3 regions of the Aeromonas sp. AE23HZ002T15 genome follow, and region 1 is predicted to be linked to each of the others. Evidence: riboswitches for the same ligand, from Rfam matches in the RefSeq annotation. Region 1 holds a riboswitch; each other region holds the start of a gene.

Region 1 (7,955 bases):
GCTCCCGCGAGACCGTCGGCCGCATCCTCAAGATGCTGGAAGAGCAGGAGCTCATCTCCGCTCACGGCAAGACCATAGTGGTGTTCGGTACCCGCTGAGGGCGCAGCCCTTTGCCATCACGCGAACGCCGTCAGATAAAAGGCTGCCCCGGCAGCCTTTTTTGATCGCCTCCCCTATAATCGAACCCCTCCCTGGCCTCAACCAAGCGAGTAGCTATGCATCTTCAATGCCCTATCTGTCGTGGTGCCCTGCATCTTCATGAAGCCTCCCGCGGGGTCTATTGCGACAAGAAACACCATTTCGATCCGGCCCCGGAAGGCTATCTCGATCTCATCCCCGGCATCAAGAATCCGAAAGACAGCGACAGCCGCGCCCTGCTGCGGGCCAAGCGCCGCTATCTGGAGCAGGGCCACCAGCTGCCCGTGGTGGAGGCCATGGCGGCCATGCTGGCCCCTCTCGGCGCCCATGAGCTCATTCACCTCGGCTGTGGGGAAGGCTACTACTGCCGCGCCCTGGCGGAGCGACTGCCGGGCTGGCGCATCGGCGGCTTCGATCTGGCCAAGAACGCCATCTTCGCCGCCAACAAGGCCCAGCCAGACGGCCAGTTCATCATCGCCGACCCCGCCCGCGCCCCGCTGCAGGCGGGCACGGCCCAGGTGCTGCTGGTCAACGACCTCAAGGTCAAGACAGAGTTGCTGGTCAACTGGCTGGCGCCGGGTGGCTATCTGCTCTACCTGCAGCCGGGCCCGCGCCACCAATGGCAGCTGAGGGTCAGCCTCAACCCGGTGAGCATGGAGCACCCCCTCAGCTGGCCGAGCCTGGCCGGACTGACCCCGGTCGCCCAGCAGCGCTGCCAGTTCACCACGGCTCTGGATCAGGGTCTGCGTGAACACATCCTCGAGACCAGCCGCCTCGGCTGGCGCGCCAGCGGCGAGCAGCGCCACGCCTTCACCCACCAGGGACCGGACGAGCTGGAGCAGGATCTGCTGCTCGGCCTGTGGCAAAAGCCGCTTTGACCCGCTATCCCCATGAAAAAAGGCCCGTCAGGGCCTTTTTTTGTTGCTGCTTCCACCTGCTCCAGCTGGATGTTTATCTATCTCAACCGAACCAGACAGAGCAAATGACTACTGCAATGGCCTGCCATTGACGGTAAACGTCAGGGCCCCGCCCGCCCCCTGCAGGGCCCCTTCGTCCAGGGTACGCCCGCCGCAGACCACGGCGGCGCTGCGTGGCTCGCTCGCCTCCGGCACGTTGACGTGGAACTTGTTCATCAGGTTGGCGCTCAGGCGGTGGTTGGCCAGCCGGAAGTGCAGGGTGCCATCGCGGGTCTCCACCTGCAGCTGGCAATCCCCAGTCCCGAGGCGCGCGGCGTCATCCCCGTAGCTGAAGCCATAGGCGCCGTGCAGCGCCGGGTAGATATAGCTCGGCAACTGGCCCTGGGGATCGTAGTAACCCACCAGGGTGGTCACCGGAACCCCGAAATCTTGCGGCTTGCGCGGGGCCCGCGCGTCCACCAAGGCCCCCTCCTGCCAGCGGCTGCCATCGGAGGTGTAGCTCTTCTTGAAGCCCCGGGAGACGGTGATCTGCTGACCGTTGATGAAGAGGGTGCTGTTGTAGCCGGCATCGTGCACGATGTTCAGGATGCGGCCCGCATTGGCGGCCGAGGCGGCGGGCGGCTGGATGTTGCGTGTCCAGTTGCCGTCCCACATGGCGACCCTGACCAGATCGTACTCGGCCAGCAGGGCCGTGAGTGCGGCCTCGCCGAGACTGGCCACCGGCGCGTTCACCTGCTCCAGGGCATCTACCTTGTGCTCATAAGGCTCCATGGTCGCGGTAGTGGCGTTCCACTTGCTGAATCCGGTCACCGAGTCGGCATCGAACACCGCCTTGCTCTCGAGGAAGCGCTGGATGATGGCGGCCGAGTTGGGGGTATAGAGGGTGAAACGGTTGAAGCCGGAGAGGGGGGCTCCCCCCGCCATGGCGTCGAAGCCGAACGGGCGGCCGTCAAAGGGGGCCTGGCACTGACCATCCAGGCAACTGCTCTGGCCGTTGCGACCCGGGCCAAAGTTGGGAATGAAGCGATTCTTGTCCCCGTCCCAGCCCCAGCTCGAGTTGCGCGCCTCGGCGCTGCGGTGCACCGAGCCGGCGAAGCCCCCCACATAGTGGCCGAGGCCATAGTTGTGGCCCACCTCGTGGCTGAACTCGTTGCCCAGTGAACTGTCCAGGGTGACGATGCCGCCGCCCCCGGAACCGCCGTGCACCTGCACCCCGTTGGCGTACTTGCCGCGGCTGTTGTGGGCCGCCAGCTGGGCCACCACATAGGGATGGCTGCCCTCCCCCTCACCGGCGGTGCTGTTGATGCCGTAGTTCGCGTTGTCGATGCCGTGGGAGATCAGCTCCTTGCCGATGCGCTGGCGCATGGTGCCCTCGTGCCAGCCCCCCTGGCTGGGATCGAAGTCCGTGAGCAGGGTGCCGTCCGGCAGCATCACCTCCGGCAGGGAGAGGGGCGCGTACTGGCTGACGATGAGCCGGCTGGTGGGCACCGTCTGGAAGTATTCACGGTGGGCCTCGGGATCCCTGGCGAAGGCGAACTGATCCCGGGGAGAAGTGAGCATGCCGATGTCGATGGTGTGGATGAGCAGCTCGCTCGGGGCGCCGACCTGCAGATCCGCCAGCTCGCCGCTCAGGCTTCCCTGACTGAGTTGCAGGCTCAGGCCAGGCCGGATCCAGTGGGCGGGCAGCACGGCGCTCCAGGCGTCGGTCGCATAGCGGATGCCGTTGTTCTCAAGCTCTCCGTCCCGGATCCACTGGCCGCCCACGAACTTGAACTGCAGCGTCTGACCGCGGGAGACCGTCGCCTGACGACCGCTGTAATGTACCGTCGAGTTGTAACCGGCGTTGGAGACGACGCGCACCATCTTGCCGGCCATCTCGGCCCCGCCCGGCAGGTGGATGTCCCGCACCCAGCGTCCGTCCGCGGTCTGTATGGTCACCAGGGCGTGGGGCTGCAGCTTGCCCTGCAGGAAGACGGCGGCCGGATCGCTCAGCCTGGCCAGCTCGCCACTGCTGTTGATGACGGTGCTGGTACCGGGGCCCGGGGTGAAGTCGACCCCCTCCTCCGGCGAGCCCTCCAGGTAATAGGCCGGCTTGGGCAGCTGATCCGGATTATTGAGGGTCAGGGTGCCCAGGAGCTGGCCATCGCCATCCCTGGCCGTCAGCTGCATGGGGACGCTGGTGTCGGCCTGCAGGGGCCGCACCAGCAGCAGACTCTTGCGCTCGGCCACCAGTCTCGGCTGATTGTCCCCCTCCTGGGGGTGAGCCGGCAGGATCTGGTTCTGGGCAAACTGCACCTGGGCCGCGAGAGAGCCTTGCAGATCGTTGATGGGGGCCCTGTCGTTGAACACCAGGGGAGAGGGTGCCTGAACCGCGGCCAACAGGGGGCCGCTTGCCAGCGTGGCCATGATCAGGCTGGCGATGTGCGTTGTTTTCATTGTCATGGTTCTCATCTTGATGGGCATGTCCACATGCCCTATTGCTGGGAAGCGCCGGCGTTGACAGCCAAAAACCGGCCGACGCCCTGGCCGGGATTGCCCCGGCAAGCCATTCCCGACCGCAAGTGGCGTCAGCCAACTTGCAAGCGGGGTGTTGATTCATCAGGCCCATCGCGGTGCAAGGGCCCGGCGATGGCGAAATATGCTCCTTCGATCCCGAGCAGGCCGGCGACTAGGCGCCTCTCTCGGTCGAGGATCGCTGCTGGATGGCGCGCCCGTCATGGACCTTTTGGGCGCGGATTGAACTGCCGATAAAAAGAATGGGGCCTAGGCCCCATTCTCCCTTGATGGCGATCAGTTGCAGCTGGCTGCACCTTGATCAACCCAGACCGCGGCCTTGCCGGGCTCGTCACCCTTGGTCCAGTACTGGGCCTTCCACTTGCGACCGTTGTGGTTGGTCAGATCGCCGGCGTTATAGGCCACCCCGGCATTCCAGCCGAGCTGCACCGCGCTCAGCAGCTTCCACTGATCCGCGGTCTGGCTCGGCTCGTTGCCCTGAGTCCAATACTTGGCCTGCCACACCAGCTGCTTGTGGCTCACCTTGGCATTGGTGTTGTAGACGGCGCTGGCACTCCAGGCCGGATGGTTGACGGCATCCGGATCGGTCGCCTCGCAGCCACCGCCCGTGCTGACCGGCTTGACGGTCAGACGGGTGCCGGCGCTGGCGTCCAGGGAGCCGTCGGTCACCACCAGGGTCAGGTCATAGGCTGTGTCGCTGGTGACGCTCGGGCCAGTGACCACCAGGGTAGCGCTGTTCTGACCGGTGGCGGTGAGGCCAGCAGGCAGGCTCCACTGATAGGTCAGGGCGTCGCCGTTCGGATCGGAGGCGGTGGCCTGGATGGTCACCTGCTTGCCGGATTCGACGGTGGCGGTGGCCGGTACCGTCACCACGGGGGCCAGGTTCGGTTGCGGCGCCTTGTTGGTCACCACCACCTGATCCTTGGCCGTGAGGTTGTGATCGTCGGTAACGGTCAGCTCGAACACCAGGTTGACGTCGGCGCTGACGGCATCCAGCACCACACGGGCCTTGGCCTGGGTAGCGTCGAGCAGGGAGGCCTGCGGGCCAGAGACCTGCTTCCAGCTGTAGCTCAGCACGCCGCTCTCCGGGTCGTGAGAGGCCGCGCCATTAAGAGTCACCTCGGCCGGGCCTGTGGCGCTCAGATCGCTGCCGGCGTTGGCCACTGGCGGCTTGTTGACCGGCGGCGTGGTGCCGCCATCCCCGTGGCCGAGCCCCTCGTGCATGGCGTTCAGGATGTCGCCGTTGTCCGCATCGATCTCCCAGGCGAAGAGGCCGCCGAGCTGGTTCGCCAGCACGTACTGACCCTTGGCCTTGACCGAGCGACCGTTGTCGAAGCTGATGAGGTCCCCGGTGCTGGCCTTGAAGACGTAAGGCGCTTCCGCCGTCTCGTCATAGCCCTGCTCCCAGCCTGCGCCCATGCGGTTGTTGACGATATCGCGGTAATCCACCACACCGTTCTCCCAGGTGCCCTTGATGGGCCCGGTGGCGGTGCCGGTGAAGGGGTTGCCGGCCTGATAGCCATTGACCCCGGTCCAGCCACGGCCATACATGGCCGCACCCACCACGACCTTGCCCGGGGTGACCCCCTGGCCGAGCAGCGCCTTGACGCCCTTGTCGGTGGTGTACTTGGTGGCCGGATCCCAGCTCGATGCGTAGAGGTTGGTCTGGTGAGCCAGGTTCTTCAGATCGAAGGCGCCGCTGAAGTCGTAGCTCATCAGGAAGATGTAATCCATGTACTGCTGGGCAGCCTGATAGTCCACCTTGGCAATCTTGTCGCCGCCGGCGCTGATGGCCGAGGTGAGCTCATACTGGCGGCCGGTCTCGGCTTCCAGCTCGTCCAGCATGGCGCGCAGCTCTTTCATCAGCGCCACATAGGTAGCGCCATCGTTCGGCCCACCCAGGTTGGGGTTGGCACCCTGGCCACCGGGGAACTCCCAGTCGATGTCCACGCCATCGAAGAATTTCCAGGTCTGCAGGTACTCCTTCATGGAGGCGACGAAGGTGTCGCGCTTGGTCTTGTCACTGAAGAAGTAGAAGGGATCGGACAGGGTCCAGCCACCCACGGACGGCAGGATCTTGAGGTTTGGATTGGCTTTCTTGAGCGCCATCAGGTTGCCGAAGTTGCCCTTGTAGGGCTCATCGAAGGCGGTGAGATTGCCCTGTCCCATCTGGACCGCGGCCCAGGGATCGTGAATGGAGACCTTGAAGTCCTCACGGCCGGCGCAGGAGCGCTGCAGCGCCTCGAAGCTGCCGGAGATCTCTTTCAGGCTGTCGTTGATGCCGTTGCCGCCACAGATGGGGGTGAAGCCGTAGAGGATGTGCGTCAGGTTCTTGGCCGGGATCTTGTCCACGGTGAACTTGCGACCATAGACCCCCCACTCCACGTAGTAGGCCCCCACCACCTTGCCGGACTTGTTGGCATAAGGCTTGTTGTTCTCTTGCAGCGGTGCATTGAGCGGCGCCAGGTGGCTGCCGTCGGTGTCGGCCACCACTATCTCCTTCTTGTCGGAGAGGGTGCAGCCGTCGGCGTTGCACAGGGCCACCTGCATCTGGTAGCGGCCACCCTTGGTGACCTTGAAGTTGGCGGTGCCCGCCGCGCTGGCGGCGCCGGACCAGACTTCCTTACCATCGAGCAGCACCTTGGCGGTCTGGCCCACGTCGCCGGACCAGAGGTTCCAGGTCACGCTGACCGGGGCGCCATCCTTGTGGACGGTGACCAGCTTGTTGTAGGAGGTGGCGGCCTGATCGACCTGGATGATGGCGAACTTGGTTTCGCCCCAGCCGATGGTTGGTTTGCCGGGGGCGGCGGCGAAGGCGGAGGTAGAACAGATCCCCCCGACCAGGAGCGCCAGCAGGGAATGTTTTGGACTGAACATAGTTGAACTTCCTTATTTCGTTATTGGTATGAACAACGAAAAAGGCAACGCAACCTGACAGGTAACGCAGACAACATCGCTACCATGGCTTGGCTCCATGGACGATACAACCTGTGGTGGCCCCGCTATCCTAGGTACTCTGACCCTTAGACCGGAGGCTTTGCGTCCCGGACTTTCATCCGGTTTGCCTTTTTTGCACAACTTGGTTTGCGATGAAAATAATCGCCGAATGACTATAGATGAGAGAAAACCTCACGCCACCTAGTAGAAATGACAGTAAGAGGGACTCACTATTCAGAGTTGGCTGCGATCATGCATGCAAACCGGCGACAACGTCGCCGATGCATCGGGATGAGAACCGTTATCAGCCAGAAGGGCCAAAGATGGATTCTGTGAATGCAGTCACGCTATGGGCAACAGGAGGCTGTTCATCAGGGCCCTCAGCTTGAGGGGCTTGACCGGTTTGCTGACATAGCCGAAGCCGTGCTCGCGGATCTGCGCCTGCAGCTCGCTCTTGCGATCCGCGCTGATGATGATGCCGCCGATGCCGTTGCCATGGGCCAGCCGGATCATGTGCAGGGCCTGCAGACCCGTCTTGCCATCGTCCAGGTGATAGTCGGAGAGCACCAGGCGCGGCAGGAAGCCGCCCGCGATGAGCGACTGCGCCTGCTCCAGGCTCTGGGCACAGCGCACCTCGCAGCCCCAGCGCCCCAGCAGGGAGTCCATGGCGGTGAGTATGTCCTCCTCGTTGTCGATGCAGAGGATCCTGACCCCCTCCAGCTGACTGTCCCGCACCACGGGCGCCGCCACCGGCAACGGCATCACGGGGCGAGCCGCGAGGTTCAGGGTGATGGCGAAGACCGAGCCCACATCCGGCCAGCTGCGCAATGAGAGCTGATGGCCCAGCACCAGGGAGATGCCGCGGGCAATGGCGAGCCCCAGCCCCAGCCCCTGCTCGCGGGCGGTGCGGGAGTGGTCCAGGCGAGAGAACTCGTCGAAGATGGTCTCCTGCTTGTCGAAGGGGATGCCGGGGCCGTTGTCCCACACCTCGATGCGTACCTTGTCCCCGAGCCGGCGGCAGCCGAGCAACACCCGGCCCCCCGGGTTGTAGCGAAACGCATTGGTGAGGAAGTTCTGCAGCACCCGGCGCAGCAGGCGCACGTCGCTGTGGACCGCGAGCCGGCTCTCCACCACGGAGAACTGGATGCCTCCCGCCTGAGCCAGCACCCCGAACTCCGCCTTGAGGTTGTCAAACACGTCCCTCAGGGCGAAGTCGAGCTTCTTCGCCTTGAACTTGCCCGCCTCCAGCCGGGAGATGTCCAGCAGATCCGTGATGAGATCCTCGGTCGCTCCCAGGGCATCATCGATATGGCGGGCGATGCGGATCTGCTCGGCGGCCTGCTCCCCCTCCTGGGGCAACATCTCCAGCAGGGAGGAGGTAAACAGCTTGGCCGCATTGAGGGGCTGGGTGAGATCGTGGCTCACCGCCGCGAGGAAACGGCTCTTGGA
Region 2 (7,955 bases), 470 kb from region 1:
AGCGTTTCAACTGGCAGGGGGCGCGGGATCCCCAGATGATGGTCCAGTGGACCGCGGACGCGCTGATCGGCATGTTGTGGGTGCTGCTGCCGCTGTTCGGCCTGCTGGCCCTGTTGCTGGTGCTGCTCAGCATAGTGCCGGGGGGCATGGTGCTGACTTGGAAGAAGCTGATGCCGAGCGGGGAGAAGATCAACCCGCTCAAGGGGCTCAAGCGAATGTTCTCCTCCCACAGCCTGATGGAGCTGCTCAAGTCCCTGCTCAAGGTGCTGCTGATAGGGGGCACGCTCGCCCTGATGCTGCAGCACCAGTGGCCCCTGCTGATGATGATGAACCGCATGCCACCCCAGGCAGCCATGGAGCAGGCGCTGAGGATCCTCTCCCAGGCATTCATCTTGCTAGGCAGTGTGCAGATGCTGATCGCCGTGCTGGATGTGCCCTATCAACGCTGGTCGTTGAACAAGCAGTTGAAGATGACCAAGCAGGAGGTCAAGGACGAGCACAAGAACAGCGAGGGTCGCCCCGAGATCAAGGCGAAGATCCGCCAGGTGCAGGGCATGCTGGCACGGGCACGCATCGAACAGCGGGTGCCCCAGGCGGATGTGATCATCGTCAACCCGACCCATTATGCGGTGGCCATCAAGTATGATCCCGAGCGGGCCAACGCCCCCTTCGTGATCGCCAAGGGCATCGACAGCATGGCGGAGCGGATCCGCCAGGTGGCGAAGCAGCACGACAAGATGGTGATGAGCCTGCCGGAGCTGACCCGGGCCATCTATCACTCCACCCGGGTGGATCAGGAAGTGCCGGCGGGCCTGTATACCGCGGTCGCCTATGTATTGAATCACGTATTGCAGCTACGGGCCTATGAGGCAGGCAGGGGGAAGAAACCCAACCCCCTCGCTCCCCTGCATGTGCCGCCCGAGTTACGTCAACCTGAGAGGTAAGTTGTGAACTGGCGTGTATTGACCCAATCCTATACAGCTATCCCGCTGATGCTGTTGGCCATACTGGCGATGATGATCCTGCCTCTGCCGGGCTGGCTGCTGGATGCCCTGTTCACCTTCAACATAGTGCTGGCGGTGCTGGTGCTGCTGGTCTCCGTCTCGGCCCGCCGGCCGCTGGACTTCTCCGTGTTCCCGACCGTGCTGCTGGTCGCCACCCTGATGCGGCTGTCCCTCAACGTCGCCTCCACCCGGGTCGTGCTGCTGCACGGCCACGAGGGGCACGAGGCCGCGGGCAAGGTGATCCAGGCCTTCGGTGAGGTGGTCATCGGCGGCAACTATGTGGTCGGTCTGGTGGTGTTCGTGATCCTGATGATCATCAACTTCGTGGTCATCACCAAGGGGGGAGAGCGGATCTCCGAGGTCTCAGCCCGCTTCACCCTGGACGCCATGCCGGGCAAGCAGATGGCCATCGATGCCGATCTCAACGCCGGTATCCTGGACCAGCATCAGGCCAAGACCCGCCGGGAGGAGATAGCCAGAGAGGCCGACTTCTACGGGGCCATGGACGGGGCCTCCAAGTTTGTGCGCGGCGACGCCATCGCCGGTCTGCTGGTGCTCATCATCAATCTGGTGGGTGGCCTGGCCATCGGTATCTTCCAGCACTCCCTGCCGGTCTCCGATGCGTTTCGCATCTATGCCCTGCTCACCATAGGTGATGGTCTGGTCGCCCAGATCCCCTCCCTGCTGATGTCCACCGCCGCGGCCATCATAGTGACCCGGGTCAGCGACGAGGGGGAGATGTCGGATCAGGTCGGCCAGCAGATCCTGGCCTCGCCCCGTGTCATCTACACGGCGGCGACCATCATGCTGATCCTGGGGCTGGTGCCGGGCATGCCCATGCTGGCCTTCCTCAGCTTCGCCGCCGTGCTGGCCTGGACCGGCTGGAGCGTCAGCAAGCGCAGGGCCCAGGATCCGGCGCTGGATGCGGCCGAGGAGCTGACCCGGCAGATGGTGCAGCCCGAGCCACAGGGGCTGGACTGGCAGGATCTCGCCCCCGTGGACACGGTCGCCATCGAGCTCGGCTATCGGCTGGTGCCTCTGGCGGAGGCGGACAAGGGGGCCGAGCTGCTGGCCCGGGTGCGCGGCATTCGCAAGACTCTCTCCGAGCAATATGGCTTCCTGCTGCCCGAGATCCGGGTGCGGGACAACCTGCAACTGCAGCCGGACCAGTATCGCATCAAGCTCTCCGGCATCGCCCTGGCCATGGGCAACGTGGATTGCCAGCGGCTGATGGCCATCAGCAGCGGGGAGACCTATGGCGCCCTGGATGGCGAGCTGACCCAGGATCCGGCCTACGGCATGAATGCGGTCTGGATCTCCCCGGACAACAAGGCCAAGGCGCTGAACCTGGGTTATTCAGTGGTGGATTCCGCCACCGTCATCGCCACCCATACCAGCAAGTTGCTGAGGGAGCAGCTGGATGTGCTGTTCGGCCATGACGAGGTGGGCAAGCTGGGCCAGTACCTGGCGGTCCAGTCCCCCCGGCTGGCGGAGGAGCTCAACCTGGCCCTGACCCAGATGCAGCAGTTGCGGGTGTTCCGCCAGTTGCTCAAAGAGCAGATCAGCCTCACCGACATCCGCACCATAGCTACCACCCTGCTGGATGCGAGCGAGCTGACCAAGGATCCCGTCCTGCTGGCCTCGGACGTGCGCTGCGCACTGAGGCGGCAGATCGTCAGGCAGGCCATCGGTTCCCGGGACATCCTGGCGGCCTTCACCCTGGATGACAGGCTGGAGCAGACGCTGCTGAGCGCCATGAACCAGTCCCAGCAGCAGGGTAAGATCCAGCTGGACAGCTTCCCGGTGGATCCCCAGCTGCTGGCCCAGTTGCAGCAGAACATGCCGCTGGTGAAGGAGCAGTTGCAGCAGCAGGGCTATGCCCCTGTGCTGGTGGTCATGCCCCAGCTCAGACCCCTGATCGCCCGCTATGCCCGCTCCTTCTCAAAAGGTCTCAAAGTGCTCTCTTATAACGAGATCCCGGAAGACTTGCGGGTGGAGGTAATTGGCACCCTCGGCTGAAGTTGAATTGCCATGTCAACATCTTGATCAGGAAGTGGTTATTCCGCATATCTACTTGAATTGTCATATAAAGCCGTTATGATGTGACGGCTTTTGACGTGATGCACACTGGAATAAATAACAAAATACAAACAATCAGGTGTATCTCATGGCTTTAAGGATAACAAAGCCATGCCATCCTAATACGGGTCGTCGCATGATAAAGGCAAACTGAACTGAAAAGTCAGGACGCAAAGCCTCCGGTCTAACAGCATTGATGCTAACGATAGCGGGGTTACCAAGGCCATGATTCTCGCCTTGTTTTCATACCACTATAAGGTAAGCGCTCAATTAAGAAGCGTTATTCTTGTCGTGGTGCGTTTTTATTTATCACGGTCAGTTCTGTTGATTGATTCATGTGCAATCACAGGTTCGGGTTAATATGTTTTCTGATTTATCTATCAAGGAAAATTCAATACCCGTCGGTGTTGAATCGCACGCACATTTATTATTTGTCTCCTCATCGTTATCAAATGGAAACGATATTGGGGAGATGTTGTTGAATTGCGGCTACCGGGTTTCCTGCCAGGATTCCATCTCCCGGGCCAAGCAATTCCTCTCCTGCCATTCGGTGGATCTCATCCTGCTCGACATGGCGGTCATGACCGAAGCCGGCCCCTCCAGGGTGCATGAGCTGACGGGGGCCGACTGCGTCATCCTGGTCAATGAGGATCAGGCCTACCTGGCGGCGGAAGCCATGCGGGCCGGCGCCATCGATTACATCATCAAGCCCTTCAGCCAGCGCCAGATCCTCGATGTGGTGAGGGGGGCCTTGCGACTGCGCCAGGCCATTCCCAACCTGGTCGCGACCTCTGCCCTGAGCCTGCAGGTACTGCAACTCGCCAGGCGCGCCGCCAAGACCTCGGCCACCATCCTCATCGGTGGCGAGTCGGGGACGGGCAAGGAGCGGCTGGCCCGCTACATCCACGACATGTCCAACCGGGCGAACAAACCCTTCGTAGCCATCAACTGCGCCGCCATCCCGGAGGCCATGCTCGAGTCCATCCTGTTCGGTCACAGCAAGGGGGCCTTCACCGGCGCCACCGCCAGCCAGCAGGGCAAGTTCGAGCTGGCCCAGGGGGGCACCCTGCTGCTCGACGAGATCTCAGAGTTGCCCCTGGCGCTGCAGGCCAAGCTGCTGCGGGTATTGCAGGAGAAGGAGGTGGAGCGGCTCGGCAGCCATCAGGTGATCCCGCTGGATGTGCGGATCATCGCCGCCAGCAACCGGGATCTGAGGACGCTGGTGGCACAGGGGGAGTTTCGCGAAGACCTGTTCTATCGGCTCGATGTGCTGCCCATGAACTGGCCCGCCCTGCGGGAGCGGCCCGACGACATCCTGCCCCTGGCCAGCCACTTCATCGAACGCTACGCCGCCCAGCAGGGTTATCGGCTGAGCGAGGGGGCCAGCAGGCAGCTGCTCTCCTACGACTGGCCCGGCAATGTCCGTGAACTGGATAACGTCATCCAGCGGGCCTTAATTATGGCTCGCGGATTGCATATTCAGGCCGTCGATTTGATGCTGCCCCATTACGCAGCGGAGGCTGACAACCCGTTGTCGCAGGCCCTCGCGGCCCCCGAGGGGCTCAGCGAGACCAAACGGCATGCGGAATTTCAATTCGTCCTGGAGACGTTGCGCCGTTTTCGTGGTCACCGCACCCGGACGGCGGAAGCCCTCGGGATGACGACCCGGGCACTTAGATACAAGCTGGCGGCCATGCGTGAGCAAGGCATCGATGTCGAGCAGCAGATTCAGAACTAAGGGATAACCGAGTGAAGATTGAGATGATGTCATCACAGGTGACACTCCTGCAGCAGATGCAGGAAATGCAGCGAGTCGCCAACCAAGCTCCTTCCATCGAACCAAACGAGGCATCGACTGTCTCGTTCAGCGATGCCATGAAAGATGTCGTCGGGCGGGTGAACGAACAGCAGAATATAGCGTCCAGGCTCATGACCGCAGTCGATGCGGGTCAGAGCGACGATCTGGTGGGGGCCATGGTGGCCAGCCAGAAGGCCGGCCTCAGCTTTTCCGCCCTGATGCAGGTGCGCAACAAGCTGATGACCGGCTTCGATGACATCATGCGCATGCCGCTCTGAGGTTGGTGATGACTGAATTGGTATCCTCCTCCCAGGGGGCATCTGTCTCCCTGATGGCACGGGTTCAGGAAGGGATGCGCAACTGGCGCACCCTCTCCCGGGACAACAAATCCATCCTGACCATAGCGCTGCTTGCCGCGATCGTGGCGGGCACCATAGTGGTCATACTGTGGACCTCCAGCAAGAACTACGTCCCCCTCTACGGCAAGCAGGAGCTCTACGACACCGCCAATATCATGGAGATGCTGGAAAAAGAGCAGGTGCCGTTCCGGTTGGAGAAGAGCACAGGCCAGATCCTGGTGCCCGAGAGCCAGCTCGCCCACGTCCGTATGGCCCTGGCGGCCCGCGGCGTCAGAGCCGCCATGCCGGCCGGCCTCGAGGGGCTGGACAACGTCACCGGCCTCGGCACCAGCGAATTCATGGAAGGGGCCCGCTATCGCCATGCCCTGGAAGGGGAGCTGGCCAGGACCATCATCTCCCTGGATGCGGTGCGCAGCGCCCGTGTCCACCTAGCCATTCCCAAACGAACCCTGTTTGTCGGTCGCGATGAAGAGAAACCCAGCGCCTCCGTGATGCTGGATCTGCAGCCTGGCCAGTCCATGGAACCCGGCCAGGTCGAGGCGATCGCGAACCTGGTGGCGGGCAGCATCTCCGGCATGAAGCCCGGGGCAGTGACCGTGGTGGATCAGGCCGGCCAGCTGCTGAGCGCCGAGATGGGCGACAAGGCGGGCTTTGGCAAGCAGAGCGTCCAGCAGATGGAATATGTGCGCAAGCTGGAGCAGTACATCCGCCAGCGGGCCAACGACATGCTCTACCCCATGCTGGGCACCGGCAACTTCCGGGTGCAGATAGCCGCGGACGTGAACTTCAACGCGGTGGAGGAGACTCAGCAACAGCTGGATCCCAACGGCGTGGTGACCAAGGAATCCAACAAGTCTGACAAGACCATAGACGCGCTGGCTCTCGGCATTCCGGGGGCGCTCTCCAACCGGCCTCCCGAGACGGCACCCCAGGCCGATCAGGCCGCGCAGGAGGGGGCCGCGACCCCCGAGCCCCCCAAGAATGACACCCGCACCGAGCGCCAGGAAGTCAGCAAGCAGTATGAGAACAGCCGCACCATAGTGCACACCCGCTATCAGCAGGGTCGCCTCGAGCGGATGAACGTCTCCATTCTGCTGAATCAGCAGATAGGCCCTGAGGGTGGCTGGAGCGCCGCTCAGCTGGATCAGATCCGCCAGATGGTGGAGCGCTCGGTCGGCTTCGACAGTGCCCGCGGCGATCAGATCAGCCTGCAGGTATTCGATTTCACCGGCGCCGTGCCGGTCACGCCGCCCGAGTCCAGCTGGCTGGAGACCCCTTATTGGCAGGACTCCCTGCGCTACCTGGTGGGCGGTCTGCTGGGGCTGACCCTGGTGTTCTTCGGCATCCGCCCCCTGGTGAAGCACCTGGTGCGGACCCAGCAATACCCTGAAGCCGAGCCTGAACAGGAGCAGGATGAGGAGCTGGAACCCCAGGTCGGTCTCTCCATGCGCCGGGAAGGGGATGGCGAGCTCGAGGGATCGCCGCTTGGCAAGAGCCTGCTGCAGAACGAACACAGGGTGGATCCCCAGTTCTCCTCGCTGGATCTGGAGGCCCTGCCTGAACCCGGTTCCGAGCTGGAGGTTCAGCTCAAGCACCTGCAACTGCTGGTAGACAAAGACACGGCCCGGGTGGCGGAAGTGGTCAGACAATGGGTGAGTGGCAATGAACAACGTTAATCTGAACCAGAGTGCGGTCGACATCGATATCGACAACCTCGAGAAGGCCGCCATCCTGTTGCTGAGCATGGGCACAGAGGCGGCCGCCAAGGTGATGCAGAAACTCTCCCGGGATGAGGTGCAGCGCCTCATCTCCAAGATGGCCGGCCTCTCCGGGGTGAGCTCCATCGAGGCCAAATGGACCCTGCAGCAGTTCTTCAACCAGTACCGTGAGCAGAGCGGCATCGGCAGCGCCTCAAGGGAGTATCTGGAGCAGACTCTGGATCTGGCGCTGGGGCAGCGGCTCTCCCGCAGCCTGCTCGACAGCCTCTACGGTGATGTCATGAGCCAGGACATCCAGCGCCTGCAGTGGGTGCCCGCCGATGTACTGGCCCGCTTCTTCCGCAACGAACACCCGCAGATGCAGGCCGTATTGCTCGCCTTCCTGCCCCCCCAGACGGCGTCGGCCGTGCTCGACGCCCTGCCGGGCTCGGTGCACGACGACTTGCTGGTGCGGGTCGCCAGCCTGAGTTCGGTCAGCGAACACGTCTTGGCGGAACTGCGGCTGACGCTGGATCGCTGCCTCGCCTATGTGGCCGATCAGTCCGGCGCCAAGGTGAACGGGGTGCGCCAGGTCGCCGACATCCTGAACCGCTATCAGGGCAACAAGGAGCAGATGCTCTCCCTGCTGCGGGAGCATGACGGGGACATGGCCCTCGAGATCGAGAAGAACATGTTCGACTTCATGGCTCTGCGTCGTCAGAGCGACGACACCCTGCAGCGCCTGGTGCAGGAGCTGCCGGCGGATCTGCTGGCGCTGGCCCTGAAAAACACCGAAGCCAGCTTCCGCAAGGTGGTGCTGGGTGCCATGCCGAAGCGGATGGCGCAGGCGCTGGAGGCCCAGATCCAGGATCAGGGCAGCGTCTCCCTGCGCAAGGTCGAGCAGGCGCGGGAAGAGGTGATGCAGATGGTGCGGGAGCTGGTGGAACAGGGCGAGCTCGAGTTCCAGCTGTTCGAAGAGCCGACCGTCAGCTAACAGGAGAGAGCCATGAGTCAGCAG
Region 3 (7,955 bases), 1.9 Mb from region 1:
CGCTGGAGACCTGGACCACCGAAGCACTGCACGAGCTGATCGAAGCCACCGCCGCCGAGCTGGGTCAGGGTATGGGCAAGGTCGGCATGCCGCTGCGCGTCGCCGTCACAGGTCTGGGTCAATCCCCGGCCATCGACGCCGTGATGGCGCTGGTGGGCAAGGAGCGTGTGCTGGCTCGCATCGATCGCGCCCTGGCGTACATCGAAGCGCGCATGGCTGCCGAGTAAGCTCGCTGCCAGTCGGTTTTCCAAGACGGCCGAACAAGCCGCTGTAAATGACCAGAAAGGGCTCCCGAACGGGGGCTCTTTGTTTTGGTGCTGTAATGGGATTTGTGACATAAAACAGGGAGATAGCGATGAGATTGGCGGTAAAAACAGCGAACTGCCTGAATTTTGACTAAACGCTCCGGCCGGTGATATTTTAGGGTTGACAGCAAAGCGGGTGATGCCTATCATGCGCCTCCGTTGCCAGAGATAACTTTGGTAGCACCGAGGTGAGTTGGGGTTATAGCTCAGCTGGGAGAGCGCTTGCATGGCATGCAAGAGGTCCGCGGTTCGATCCCGCGTAGCTCCACCAAATTCTCCTCGAACAATCTGGAATCCAAGGGGTTATAGCTCAGCTGGGAGAGCGCTTGCATGGCATGCAAGAGGTCCGCGGTTCGATCCCGCGTAGCTCCACCAGGTTTCAGATTGACAATGCAGTACCCAGGGCAGTGCGGTGTGTATCACCCAGGCCGACCTTTGTGGGGTTATAGCTCAGCTGGGAGAGCGCTTGCATGGCATGCAAGAGGTCCGCGGTTCGATCCCGCGTAGCTCCACCATTATTTCGCAGTGAGACAAACGGCCACCAGAACCGCTTGTCTAAAGAGTAAAGATTTCGGGGTTATAGCTCAGCTGGGAGAGCGCTTGCATGGCATGCAAGAGGTCCGCGGTTCGATCCCGCGTAGCTCCACCATTATTAGCAGTGAAACAAGCAGCCGCCAGAACCGCTTGTTTAAAGAGTAAAATTTGGGGTTATAGCTCAGCTGGGAGAGCGCTTGCATGGCATGCAAGAGGTCCGCGGTTCGATCCCGCGTAGCTCCACCAAATACTTAAGGCCACCGTTATCGCGGTGGCCTTTTTGTTTGTTCGGGCATTTGTTTTTTCATGGCCAGCGCCTCTTCATTTACACATCACATGGCCAACATGAGAAAGCCCGCGACTGTCGCGGGCTTTTTTCGTTATTCAGCTGGGATTATTGGGCATGTCGGCGACGCCAGGCCAAAGGCAAGAGGGCGAGTAACAGGGCGCCCATGGCACCGCCACCGCCGTCCTTGCTCGGCTCCTGCAGCTTGAGGTCGACGATGATGGGATCGTGATCCGAGGCGCTGAACGGGTTGTCCGACTTGATCATGTCACCGGTGAAGCCGCGGCCGTACTCGAACAGGTTGCTCTCATAGGAGTTGATGTGCCAGTCGGCGACGGCCACCACCTTCTTGGCCAGGGCCGGGTTCGCGAGGGCGTAGTCCAGGGTGCCGAGTTCGGCCTCATAGCTGTAGGAGATGGCCTTGGCCTGATTGAACTTGACGTTCAGGTCCACCAGACCATAGCTCTTGCCTACCTCCTGGCCTATCTGTTCATACGCCTGCTCACCGATGAAGGTGTGGGAGGCGGAGCGGATCTTGCGATCGCTGCTGGCCGGCACATAGTCGGTCAGCACCCGGATCGGGTCCTCCTTGGCGTAGGAGTTGAAGTCCCCCACCAGCAGCACCTGGCCCGGCAACTTGCTCACCGCTTCCCCCAGCACCTTGGCGGCGCTGACCCGGAACTCGGTGCACTTGCCCTGCAGATCCGCAGGCTCCGTCTTGCCATCCCCGTTCTCGTAGCAGCCCGATCCCTTGGATTTCAGATGGTTGACCACCAGAGTCAGGGGATCCTTGCTGCCCGTTACGGTGAAGCTCTGCACCAGAGAGTCGCGCTGACCGGCGGTCTTGGCAACGCCACCGACGGTGTAACGCTGCTCCGGCAGCAGGATTACGCTGGCGTCCCCGCTCGGAGTCAGCTTGGCCGGGCGATAGAGCATGGCCACCATGATGGCGTCACCGCCGAAGTAGCGTTCCTGGCCGAGCGAAGCCTTGGGCAGGCTGACGAAGGCGTAGTGTTGGCTGGCGTCTTTCTGCTGGGCATTGAGGCTCTTGACCAGGTCGCTGATGGCGGAGTGATCGTCGAAGCCGTTGTTCTCCATCTCCATCAGGCCGAGCAGGTCTGCGTCCATCTCGGTGATGGCGTTGACTATCTTGGTGCGCTGCTGCTGGAAGTCTTCCAGGCTCTTGGCGCCGCGGTTGCAGCCCTTGGCGCTGTCCGCATCCGCCTGATCCTTGCACAGCACGTTGAGGGCTCCGCCCACGCTGGAGTGGCTGGTGAAGTAGTTGAGCACGTTGAAGCTGCCGACCCGCAGATCCGCGCCGGCGGTGCGGGCAGGGGCAGGGAGGCGATCGTTCTCGTCGGTGCGCAGCAGATCCCCGACCGTGATGGCCTGCTCTTTCGGCACGATCAGCCGGTACTCGTTGTAGCTGTAGCCGACCAGAGCCTCCAGGTTGACCGGGGCATCGCCGATGCGCAGATACCCCTGCTCGGGCTCCCAGGCGGGCAGCCAGGGCAGCTTGCCATCGGCGGCCTTGAAGTCGGATTCGAGGAACACCCGGTTGCCCGCATTGGCCTCGGCCAATGCCTTGGCCTCGTCGCTATTGGCCACGTGCAGCTGGGTCGGTTTCACCAGGGGGGCCAGGTGAGAGAGCACCAGGTTGTTGCGCCTGGCTGCGTAGTCGTAGCTGAAGTTGCGGCTGATCTTCAGCTCGCTGCCGGCATCGAGGCGCACCCGCATCCCCTCGTGGCGCTCCAGCGCCCGGGCCAGGGTCTCCCCCTCCAGCACCCGCAGCGCCGTGGCGGCAGGGGCAGTGCCCTGGGCCAAGACCTGCAGACGGGGCGTGCCGCCGTCGAAGACGGGCTTGAGCTGGGTGTGGTTGTAATACTCCTCGACTTTGGCCTCCAGACAGATCTCGGCCCCCGGCTTGATGCCCGGATACTTGGTTGCGAAGTTCTTGTCGTTGAGATAGACGAAGATGCCGTCCGAGCTCTGGGGATCGCCATCCCCCTGCGGATCCTGCAGGTAGAAGCCCTTGTTCAGACTCTCGCCGAGGGCGCTGACCACGGCCCTGACCGAGACGCTCTGGGTGCTCTCGAACTGACCGTCCGGGACCAGGGGGCTCTTGTCGCCACTGCCCTGGATGGCGGGGATGGGGATGAGGGCGCTGTCGGCCGGGCAGCTGAAGCCGGCGGCCTGGAGTGACGGGGACGCGAGCGCGAGCCCCACGGCCAGTGACAGCAGGGTAGGGGTACCTTTCATTGTGTTTCCTTTTTTATTTTTGCCAGTGTTTCCATAGCCTTGGTGCCTGAACCAAGGGCGCGCATTGTCACACTTCTGGCTGCTCATACCAGTGAACCAGCGCACATTATGGGGAAGCAAAAGAGGCTGTCTCTATTTTTTTGACACAGCTAACACTATGAAATTGATGATAAAGATGTCATCTCATCGAAGCCGAAATTGTGTGAGCACGGCGGCGTTTACATATTTCTCTTTGAGAATGAAGATTGAGTGTTAGCCACTTGCTTCCTATACTCGGGCTGTTCCTCACGGAACCCAGGTAAAGAGCAAACCGACAGTGATGTCGGGACGCAAAGCCTCCGGTCTGCCAGCGATGACAGATAGCGGGGCTTCCCCGGGTGACATGAGGGTATGTGGCCCGTCCATGGCCTGTTGTCGACCCCTTTCGCCTGTTGCTGTTGCGCTTTGCCCGGTCATTAAAAGCCAAGACCAACAAGGAAGATAACAAGATGCAACAGACCCTCAGGCCCAGCAGGCTCGCCATGCTGGTTGCCCTCGCGGCCATGCCCGCCTGGGCGCAGGCCGCCTATCCCGCCTATCAGGCCGGTACCGCCTACAAGGCTGGCGACGTCGTCAGCAACGTGGGCAACCTCTACGAATGCAAGGAATTCCCCTACTCCGGCTGGTGTGGCGCCTCGCCCTATCACTATGCTCCCGGGGTGGGTACCGTCTGGGCCGATGCCTGGAAACCCTTCACCGATGGCAGCACGACGCCGGGCATGACCCTCACCATCGGCTCGCCCGCCGCCGGCAGCAGCGTCAACGAAGGGGCGCCGGTCGCCCTGACGGTGAGCCTTGGTGGCAACAGCAGCGCCCTGGTCAAGGTCGAATACCTGATCGATGGCACCCAGGTGGCGGTGAGCAGCGCGGCCCCCTGGTCGGCGAGCTGGACCGCCAGCGGCGTCGGAGCCCACCAGCTGACATCCCGCGCCCTGGACAAGGATGGCAAGGTGCTCGGCGAGGCCAGCGCCAGCTTCAATGTCGCCGCCGTGGTGGCGCCCGAGGCGCCCAAGGTGAGCATCGCTAGCCCGGCCGCCGGTGCCAAGGTGACCCTGGGTCGCAGCACGGCGGTGAGCGGCAATGTCACCGACGCCAACAACGACGTGGCCAGGGTCGAGCTCTTCGTGAACGGCCAGAAGGTGGGCGAAGACACCAGCGCCCCCTGGCAGGTGAACTGGACGCCCCAGAACAAGGGGCTGACCGGCCTCAAGCTGGTGGCCACCGACAAGGGTGGCCTCTCTGGCGAGTCGGCCCAGGTGGATGTGCAGGTGGAAGAGGCGGCCCTGCCCCCCACAGGCGGTAACCTCTCCTGCGACGTGCGCCAGATCTACCGCGCCGATGGCAGCGAGTGCATGGGGGATGACCATGCCCGCCGTGTCATCGGTTACTTCACCTCCTGGCGCACCGGCAAGAACGGTCTGCCCGCCTACCTGGTCAACGACATCCCCTGGGACAAGATCACCCACATCAACTACGCCTTCGCGGCGGTGGATGAGCAGAGCCACACCATCAAGGTGGATGACGCCGCCACCAAGATGACCTGGAGCGGGGTGCCGGGTGCCGAGATGGATCCCGAGTTCGCCTATCAGGGTCACTTCAACCTGCTCTCCAAGTACAAGAAGCAGTATCCGGACGTGAAGACCCTGATCTCGGTGGGGGGCTGGGCCGATACCCGCGGCTTCTATACCGCCACCACCAAGGGCGACTGCTCGGTCAACACAGCCGGCATCAACGCCTTTGCCGACTCTGCTGTGAGCTTCATCCGCCAGTACGGCTTCGACGGCGTGGACGTGGACTATGAATACCCCACCTCCATGAAGGACGCGGGTAACCCCAACGACTTCCCGCTCTCCAACCAGTGTCGGGCCAAGCTGTTTGCCAACTATGAAGTGCTGATGAAGACACTGCGCACTCGGCTGGACAACGCCGGCACCGAGGATGGCCGCAAGTACATGCTGACCATCGCCTCGCCGGCGTCCGCCTATCTGCTGCGCGGCATGGAGAACTTCCAGGTCACCCAGTACCTGGATTACGTCAACCTGATGACCTATGACTTCCACGGAGCCTGGAACAACTTCGTGGCCCACAACGCCGCCCTGTTCGACAACAAGGCGGATCCCGAGCTGGCCCAGTGGGGTGTCTACAGTCAGGCCCAGTACGGCGCCATCGGCTACCTGAACTCGGCCTGGGCGGCCCACTACTTCCGTGGCGCCCTGGCGGCCGGCAAGATCAACATAGGTGTGCCCTATTACACCCGTGGCTGGCAAGGGGTGACCGGCGGGACTCATGGTCTCAACGGCAAGGCGGCCCTGCCGAGCCAGAGCAACTGCCAGCCGGGCACCGGTGGCAGCACCATCCCCTGCGGCAACGGGGCGGTCGGTATCGACAACATCTGGCACGATCTGGACAAGAACGGCAAGGAAGTCGGCGCCGGTGCCGTGCCCATGTGGCACGCCAAGAACCTGGAGCACGCGGCCAGCCTCGGCATCACTACTCTGCCGAGCTATGGCACCGCCTGGGGTCTGGATCCGAACGATCCCGCTGACGTGATCCAGGGTCAGTACGTGCGCTACTTCGACGACAAGGCGCAGGTGCCCTGGCTGTGGAACGAGCAGAAGAAGGTGTTCCTCTCCACCGAAGATGAAGAGTCCATGGGCAAGAAGTTGGACTACATCGTCAAGCGCGGTTTGGGGGGCGTCATGTTCTGGGAGATGGCGGGGGACTATGCGTTCGATCCGGCCAAGAACGAGTATGTGATGGGCAGCACACTGACGAGCCTGGCCTATGACAAGTTCAGGACGGCAACGCCTCCCAACCTGAAGCAGAACGATCTGCCTGCTCCGGCGGCCCAGCTCGACATCGGCGTCAGCCTCTCCGGCTTCAAGGAAGGGGATTCCAACTACCCGATCAACCCGACCCTGAAACTCACCAACAAGTCGACCCAGACCATTCCGGGCGGCACCCGCATCGAGTTCCTGGTGCCCACTTCCACCTCTGACACCATCACGGATCAGAGCGGCATGGGCCTCAAGGTGGTCGAGAGTGGTGGCAACCAAAACTCCGACGGCATCGCCAATGAGAAGGACTTCCACAAGGTGGCCATGACGCTGCCGACCTGGAAGGCCTGGGCACCGGGTTCTGACGTCGAAGTGGCCATGACCTACTACCTGCCAGCGGCGGGTGTACCGAGTGGCGTGCGCCTGATTGTCGGCAGCCAGACCATAGGCCTCAAGGCTGACTTCCCGGCCCTGGCCGAGGCGGTCGTGGGTACGGGCGGCGGTGATGGCGGTACCGGTGGCACGACCTGCAGCAGCCAGAACGTCAACCCGGCGAGCTACCCGGCCTATCCGAGCTGGCCACGGGGGGATCACGCCAATGCCAACGATCGCGTGACCAACGGCAAGGCGGTGTGGCAGGCCAACTGGTGGACCAGCTCCGAGCCCAAGGCGGGCGACGGTAGCTGGAAGCTGGTGTGCAACTACTGATATGACGAAGCGGCATCTTTCTGATGCCCAGTAGAGACGAAAAATCCGGAGCCTGGCTCCGGATTTTTTTATGGGAGATAGAAAGGAAGGGGAGCCATAAAAAAAGACCGCTCCGGGGAGCGGCCAATGTGCCACCAAGGCAACTGGTGGGGCAGGGCCCCTTGTGTCGTGGAGGCAGGGCGAAGGCAAGCCTCCGCCTGGCTTGTCACTGGGTGACGGCGCCCCCTTGTTGTTCCTTCAAGAAGTTGATCCAGGGTGAGGCCCGGCCGCTGACGTTACCATTCTGGGCTGCCTGACTGAAGGCGGAGAGGGCCTCCTTCGGTTTCTGCTGCTCGAAGTAGGCGACCCCGGTCAGGAACTTCAGGTCGGCGCGCTGCTCACCGTTGGCATTGGCCGCCGGTTTGGCGGCGAAGGCCACCAGATCCTGGTAGCGCTTGCTCTGGATCATCATGCGCGCCATCTTGAGCTGCAGCTCGGCATCCGGGGCCAGCTTGTAAGACTTGGCCAGGGTGTCGATGGCCGGATCCAGCTCCTTGGCCTGATGCCAGTAGTTGGCGAGCGTCTTGTAGTTGGCCGCATTGCCCTCGATGGCTCCGTCCTTCATGGCCTTCTCCATCACCCGGGCGGCGCGATGGGGGATGCCGGCGAAGGCCAGGTAGTTGGCCAGACGCTGCAGCTCATTGGCCTCCGTCAGCATGCCGAGGTTATAAGCCCCCTCCAGCGCCGCCAGCGCCTTGGCGTCGTTGCCCGCCTGCATGTGCATGGCGGATAGCTGGGTCCAGTACTTCTTCTTCTCCGGATACCTGTCGATGAGGGCGGTGAGCACCTCGGTGGCCGGCTTGTACTGTTTCAGCTCGTAGTGCGCCGCCATCTTGAGCAGGTACCAGGACTCGGGTGCCTTGCCTCCCGACAGCTTGATGGCCTGATCCACCGCCGGTATGGCGTCCTTGTACTGCTTGAGCTGCACATGGGCGTTGGCCAGGGTGATGTAGGCGTGGGGGGTAGGCTTCTCATCCTTGCCAAGGCTCGCGAACCACTGGTTCATGG

Evidence for each region. Region 1 has a riboswitch for cyclic di-GMP ahead of ACT5M9_RS16325 (glycosyl hydrolase family 18 protein). Riboswitches for the same ligand answer to the same signal wherever they lie in the genome.
Region 2: linked by a shared signal. The riboswitch ahead of lafK (lateral flagellar response regulator transcription factor LafK) and the one ahead of ACT5M9_RS16325 (glycosyl hydrolase family 18 protein) in region 1 are both predicted to bind cyclic di-GMP.
Region 3: linked by a shared signal. The riboswitch ahead of ACT5M9_RS07205 (glycosyl hydrolase family 18 protein) and the one ahead of ACT5M9_RS16325 (glycosyl hydrolase family 18 protein) in region 1 are both predicted to bind cyclic di-GMP.

The regions. Positions count from the first base shown of each region.
Region 1 is NZ_CM201342.1:3,483,988-3,491,942, reverse strand. Features, by position in the region: gene crp (cAMP-activated global transcriptional regulator CRP) at 1-98, shown strand, start outside; gene ACT5M9_RS16335 (putative RNA methyltransferase) at 216-1,016, shown strand; gene ACT5M9_RS16330 (M66 family metalloprotease) at 1,125-3,497, opposite strand; gene ACT5M9_RS16325 (glycosyl hydrolase family 18 protein) at 3,846-6,446, opposite strand; cyclic di-GMP riboswitch class I at 6,559-6,645, opposite strand; gene ACT5M9_RS16320 (hybrid sensor histidine kinase/response regulator) at 6,849-7,955, opposite strand, start outside.
Region 2 is NZ_CM201342.1:3,015,991-3,023,945, forward strand. Features, by position in the region: gene flhB (flagellar biosynthesis protein FlhB) at 1-944, shown strand, start outside; gene lfhA (lateral flagellar biosynthesis protein LfhA) at 948-3,023, shown strand; cyclic di-GMP riboswitch class I at 3,218-3,305, shown strand; gene lafK (lateral flagellar response regulator transcription factor LafK) at 3,559-4,821, shown strand; gene lfiE (lateral flagellar hook-basal body complex protein LfiE) at 4,833-5,159, shown strand; gene fliFL (lateral flagellar M-ring protein FliFL) at 5,177-6,916, shown strand; gene fliGL (lateral flagellar motor switch protein FliGL) at 6,903-7,931, shown strand; gene lfiH (lateral flagellar assembly protein FliH) at 7,944-7,955, shown strand, end outside.
Region 3 is NZ_CM201342.1:1,579,024-1,586,978, reverse strand. Features, by position in the region: gene gltX (glutamate--tRNA ligase) at 1-227, shown strand, start outside; tRNA gene ACT5M9_RS07235 (tRNA-Ala) at 501-576, shown strand; tRNA gene ACT5M9_RS07230 (tRNA-Ala) at 605-680, shown strand; tRNA gene ACT5M9_RS07225 (tRNA-Ala) at 745-820, shown strand; tRNA gene ACT5M9_RS07220 (tRNA-Ala) at 879-954, shown strand; tRNA gene ACT5M9_RS07215 (tRNA-Ala) at 1,010-1,085, shown strand; gene ACT5M9_RS07210 (ExeM/NucH family extracellular endonuclease) at 1,234-3,384, opposite strand; cyclic di-GMP riboswitch class I at 3,679-3,760, shown strand; gene ACT5M9_RS07205 (glycosyl hydrolase family 18 protein) at 3,873-6,908, shown strand; gene ACT5M9_RS07200 (tetratricopeptide repeat protein) at 7,114-7,955, opposite strand, start outside.